Pedobacter ginsengisoli: one gene and its partner. The protein of the gene in region 1 interacts with the protein of each later gene in a pairwise test. Links are inferred from orthologs where the notes say so. Each region holds a gene or a part of one and is shown on either strand. Other genes may lie near its edges.

Region 1 (2,908 bases):
GTATACAGGCTAAAAGGGCGGTTTGATGAAACGTCTGTTGTTGCTTTTTGGCCCGAATTAATGGGTAAGGCTGTTGCAAACAGGACTACTCAAATCTACATTGCGCACAAGAAATTGTTTGTAAGGCTTGAATCGTCGGTAGTTAAAAATGAATTGCTGATGGTTAGAGCCGGCATTATTCAAAAGATAAATGAACATGCCGGCACTGAAGTGATTACAGATATTGTGTTCCTGTAGTGATTTTTACTTATTTAAAATATCTTGCTGATCAACCAAATAATTAGCGCCAGTACCAGTACTACAACGATTACTCCGGTCCAAACTCCTGCTTTAAAAATTCCTTGAATTAAGTCGCAACTGGCTAATGTGGTTGATAGAAATGCAATAATTGCAAGCGGGAAAAATCTTTTGGTTATCATAAGCTTTGTGTTTTAATGTACCTAACAAAATCTTACGACAAATAGTTTTAGATTTACTGTCCGTTTACTTTAAGTAGTTCAATTTCAAATATTAGTGTGCTGTAAGGAGGGATGTCCTGACCAGCGCCACGCTCGCCATAGGCAAGGTTGTATGGTATAAAGAATTTATACTTTGAACCTGCAGGCATTAGTTGTACTCCTTCTGTCCATCCAGGAATAACATTGCTAAGCGGGAACGATATAGGTTCATTTCTATCATACGAGCTATCAAACTGTTTGCCGTTTAGCAGCGTTCCTTTATAATGTACAAGTACTGAATCGGTAGCTTTGGGCATAGCGCCTGTGCCTTTTGTAATTACCTGATATTGCAAACCGCTTGCAGTAACCTGAACTCCGGGTTGTTTTTTGTTGTTTTCCAGGAATGCAGTCCCTTCTGCAATAGCCGGCCCGAACTTCTTTTTGCTAAGGGTTACGAATAGATTATTGATGGCTGATTGTGATGCTTGTGTTGTTAAGGCAAAAGGCTTTTCGTTAAAAGCATCTTTCATGCCTTGCATCATTAAGTCGTAATTGATAGCATTTAAACCATCTTTTTTCATGTTGCTGGCCATTGTTATTCCGAACGAATAACTTGCCGAGTCTAACGTAGATTTAAATACAGGCTTGGCGATTGGTTTTTGTACGCTTTTAGTAGCGGTTGTTTTTTTAGGGGTAGTGGTAGGCTTTTTACTTGTCTGTGCAATTGCTGCAACTGAGCATAGTGGTAATAAAAGTGCGATAGCGATCTTCTTCATTTTAATAAATTTGTTCCGAAAGGTACAAACTTATGATAATTACCCTGCATGTTATTAAAATTTTGAGCATGCAGGGTAATTAGGAGTTTTTTCTAGAAACGCTCAGCAGCGGTAAAGAAGAAATCGCCTTCAATAGCAGCGTTTTCGTTTGAGTCTGAACCGTGAACAGCATTTGCATCGATAGATTTTGCATACTTTCTGCGGATAGTACCTTCAGCTGCTTCTGCAGGGTTGGTAGCACCAATAAGAGTCCTGAAATCTTCAATTGCATTATCTTTTTCTAAAATAGCAGCAATGATAGGTCCTGAAGACATAAAGCTTACTAAATCAGCGTAAAAAGGACGTTCTTTATGTACTTCGTAAAATTTACCAGCAGTTTCAGGCGTTAATTGAGTGTATTTTAATGCGATGATTTTAAAGCCAGCTGCAGTTATATCATTAATAATTGCACCAATATGCCCATTTGCAACAGCATCAGGCTTAATCATGGTAAAAGTTCTGTTCGTTGTCATTTATTTCAAATTTTTTGCAAAATTACATTTAATACTGTTAATATTAAAGTTTGAAATTTATATATAATTGCCGCTGTGTAAAAGAAATTAAGTCGCTCGGGACTCTGTTTTCAAAATTAATTGGATTATAGAGGAAATATAATAGGTTCAATTAATCATTAAATATTAATTCGTTAGCTTTGCGACCGAAAATTATGTTATCTATTTCAGAAATAAAATCATTGCTGGCTACGCCGCAAAAAATAGTGATCACTACTCATCATAAACCTGATGGGGATGCAATGGGCTCTTCTTTGGGCTTATATGCTTATTTGATTCAATTGGGGCATCATGTTAAGGTGATAACACCAACAGATTATCCGTATTTTTTGCATTGGCTGCCTAATAATTCTGATGTAATTATTTATACAGAACAACCTGAGCAATCGGCTGCATTGGTTGCCGAGGCTGCAATGATCTTTTGTCTTGACTTTAATAGCCTTGTTAGAATTAACGAACTTGGCGAGTTGGTAAGGGCATCTGGAGCTTATAAATTAATGATCGACCATCATCTGGAGCCTGAAGATTTTGATGATTATCGCCACTGGAGTATTAATGCCTGTGCTGCGGCTCAGTTAGTTTATGATTTTATTGTAAATGAACTTGGCGATGGAGCAAAAATGAATAAAGATATTGCTGCCTGTCTTTATACAGGTATAATGACTGATTCGGGTAATTTCAGGTTTCCATCAGCTACTTCAGAAGTATACCGCATTGCGGCCGATCTGATTGATCTTGGTGCAGAGCACTGGAGGATTCATCAGTTGGTATATGATAATGCTACTGAAAACAGGTTGAGATTTTTAGGACATTGCATAAGTAACAAGTTAGAGATACTAAGGGAGTTTAATACGGCAATTATTTCTGTTACTAAAGAAGAATTAAAGCAGTATAATATAGTTACAGGTGATACGGAGGGGATAGTAAATTATGCTTTATCTGTAAATGGAATAAGGCTTGCTGCATTTATTATTGAAAGAACTGATAAAGTTAAATTATCTTTGCGCTCTACCGGCGATTTCCCTGCTAATGAGATTTGTAAGAAATACTTTAATGGAGGAGGGCACAGGAATGCGGCAGGAGGATTTTCGGATAAGAATTTAGAGGATACGATTGAGCAATTTAAATCGGTATTGATAGAATA
Region 2 (2,986 bases), 4.3 Mb from region 1 along the record:
CTTTATTTGTTTGCCTAGCGTTAAACCTAATTTTTCCAGATGTTGTAAAAAGAGAGAAGAGTGCTCGCTAACACCCATAATTAGTCCTTTATCTCCGGCTTTAAGCTTACTTAGTTTAATAAAAATTGTGTTTTCGAAATTCCCGTTCTTATCGGGAATAGGATCGCCGTGAGGATCGTTTCTTGGAAAGGCCAGAAATTCATCTAATCGTTCAATGAGCTCTGAAGATTTAATGTGCTCAAGTTCTTCTGCTATATCATGCACCTCATCCCACTTAAAACTTAGCTTCTCAACAAGAAATACCTCCCAAAGCCTATGTCTTCTTACAATGTTAATGGCAACCGTTTTTCCTGATTCTGTAAGTTTTACTCCCTGATATTTTTTGTAATCAACTAATTGCTTGTCAGCTAATTTCTTTATCATATCAGTAACTGAAGCAGCCTTGGTCTGTATTCTGTCTGCTATGGCATTTGTTTGTATTGCACCTTCAGTATTAAGCGAAAGGTGGTAAATGATTTTAAGATAGTTTTCCTCTGTTAACGATTGCATTTATAGTTATCTAACAATAAGTTTAGGCAAATCTAAAAAAAAATATCAAAAAATAAACTATAAATAATTGTAACAATTTTAGAATAAAATTTGGTAGGTAATGGATTCTTATTCTACCTTTGGAAAATTATTGATAAACTAATGGCAGCAGAACTAGATAAAACTGATTTTAAAATTCTTAAATTACTACAAGAAAATGGAAGGATAACCAACTTATTGTTATCTCAGGAGATAGGCCTTTCACCAGCGCCAACACTAGAAAGAGTACGTAAATTAGAAATGTCGGGTTTTATCAAAAGCTACCATGCCCTTGTTGACGAAGAGAAGTTAGGTTTAGGCATTAAAACTTTTATTCAGGTTCAACTTGATTTTCATAAAAATAATACCATACAGATCTTTTTGGATGAGGTAAATCAGATTAAAGAAATTACAGAATGTCACCACGTTACTGGACAAGCCGATTTCTTACTTAAGGTTTACGTTAATGACATTAAGGCTTATGAACGTTTAATTATGGATAAGATCAGTAAAATATCTGTAGTTAAAACTTTTCAGACAATGATGATCATGTCTACTACCAAAAAGGAGCCAATCGTTCCTTTGGAATACTAATTTCTTTTAGATAATTTGCCAGTTAATTGCACTAAGACCTTGTTTTTCTAAAATAGCATTGGCCTTAGAAAAATGCCTGCACCCAAAAAATCCATTATAGGCCGAGAAAGGAGATGGATGGGCTGCCGTCAAAATAGTGTGTTTGGTCTGATCAATTAATGTCGATTTATTTTGGGCATATCTACCCCATAAAAGGAAAACTAGGCCCTTTCTATGTTCAGATAGTTGATTTATTATTTTGTCGGTAAATATTTCCCAACCCTTACCCTGATGAGATCCTGCTTCGTGGGCTCTGACCGTTAAAGTAGCATTAAGCAACAAAACTCCTTCATCAGCCCATTTGGTTAAATTGCCATGGGAAGGAGTCGAAAATCCCTCAATATCAGTAACAAGTTCTTTATATATGTTCTTTAAAGAAGGAGGAACTGTAACACCTTTTTGAACTGAAAAAGATAAACCATGAGCCTGTCCTTGTCCATGATAAGGGTCTTGCCCTAAAATCACTACCTTAACTTTATCAAATGGGGTATGATCTAATGCATTAAAAACCTCTGATCCCTTAGGGTATACTGTGATGCCTTTTTGCTTTTCCTGCTGTAAGAAAGTTTTTAGATCTTTCATATAGCTCTTTTCAAATTCGGCATCTAGTTCTTTAAGCCAGCTCTTCTCTAAAGTAATCGACATATTTAGTTTTTTGATAATATAAGTGCCAAATCTTCTTCAATACTTATAATTGGTTTTTCAATAATCCGACCGAGCTCTTTTTCATCGTCATAAATAATAAAGGTTGGTACACGATCTATATTTAAGTTCTCTAATGACCCATTTTCCGCTTTTTTTGTTCTATCTACACAGATAAAAGTTATGTCTTTTTTATCAAGCGACGATGCATCTGTCGTTTTTAGAAAATGGGGTAATTGTTCACGGCTATCACCGCACCATGTTCCTAAAACAATGGTAATAGTTTTGCCTTTTAATAAAAGCTCTATTTCGTTTAAAGCACCAGATTCAGGAATATATTTTGAGTACCCATTGTCATACATTTTCCTCATAGATGGAAATGTTGTTATAGCATCACGGGTACAGGTATTTAATAGAATGATTTCGCCAGTTGAGGAATCTTCTACTTGCTTATTAATATGCGGCGCTGTGGTTTCCATAATTAAAGATTTGTAAATCTATTCATATTTTGAAAATCTTTAGGTAAAACATGAAAGGAACATGATTTCTTTTTTGTTTAAATTATAATTTTAAATCTGTTTTTTGGTATTTAAACACGATATTTGCAAAAAAAATATAAAAGGATATGCCAAATATAGTTCGTCTTATTTTAGGTTTTGTTGTGTTGGGAGCTTCTATAGCACTTATGTTTTTCAGTTTCTGGGGATGGGGTATTCTTGGTGTTTTTATTGGTATCCTAATTCTTGTAACCTATTTTTATAATGAGAATATGCTGCTTGCTCAGTGGTTTTTAAGAAAGGACAACATGGTTAAGGCCGAAGCCTTCTTAAAAAGAATTACCAATTATGAAAAGCAATTAATTCGGGTTCAACAGGGCTATTATAATCTTTTGATTGGTCTTATTGAGTCTAGAAAGGCTCCTATGCAGTCAGAAAAATATTTTAAGAAAGCACTTTCTTTAGGTCTGCATATGGATCATAATATTGCCTTAGCTAAATTAAGTTTAGCTGGAATATCTATGGCAAAAAGAAATAAGAGAGAAGCACAAATGTATCTGACTGAAGCAAAGAAGGCAGATAAGAATAAGCTACTTGCTGATCAGATAAAACAAATGAAGGATCAGCTTGGAATGATGGATAGACAA

Evidence for each region. The genes of interacting proteins can lie anywhere in the genome.
Region 2: the proteins of CPT03_RS21025 (region 1) and ung interact in binary tests that used the Escherichia coli proteins (3 or more experiments, as listed by UniProt). The link is inferred for Pedobacter ginsengisoli from one-to-one orthologs.

The regions. Positions count from the first base shown.
Region 1 is NZ_CP024091.1:4,996,203-4,999,110, forward strand. Bases 16-2,902 are described here. They hold CPT03_RS21025 (nucleoside-diphosphate kinase), read right to left. Parts: upstream 1,726-2,902; coding sequence 1,306-1,725; downstream 16-1,305. Other genes in these bases: CPT03_RS21015 (DUF721 domain-containing protein), read left to right, coding at 16-237; CPT03_RS22915 (hypothetical protein), read right to left, coding at 252-419; CPT03_RS21020 (FKBP-type peptidyl-prolyl cis-trans isomerase), read right to left, coding at 473-1,213; CPT03_RS21030 (DHH family phosphoesterase), read left to right, coding at 1,920-2,902. In the rest of the region: more of CPT03_RS21015, read left to right, coding at 1-15; more of CPT03_RS21030, read left to right, coding at 2,903-2,908. UniProt on the Escherichia coli protein: Major role in the synthesis of nucleoside triphosphates other than ATP. The ATP gamma phosphate is transferred to the NDP beta phosphate via a ping-pong mechanism, using a phosphorylated active-site intermediate.
Region 2 is NZ_CP024091.1:676,983-679,968, forward strand. What follows is about bases 7-2,971. They hold ung (uracil-DNA glycosylase), read right to left. Parts: upstream 1,846-2,971; coding sequence 1,168-1,845; downstream 7-1,167. Other genes in these bases: CPT03_RS02750 (metal-dependent transcriptional regulator), read right to left, coding at 7-549; CPT03_RS02755 (Lrp/AsnC family transcriptional regulator), read left to right, coding at 691-1,161; CPT03_RS02765 (thioredoxin family protein), read right to left, coding at 1,848-2,321; CPT03_RS02770 (hypothetical protein), read left to right, coding at 2,468-2,971. Also shown: more of CPT03_RS02750, read right to left, coding at 1-6; more of CPT03_RS02770, read left to right, coding at 2,972-2,986. UniProt on the Escherichia coli protein: Excises uracil residues from the DNA which can arise as a result of misincorporation of dUMP residues by DNA polymerase or due to deamination of cytosine.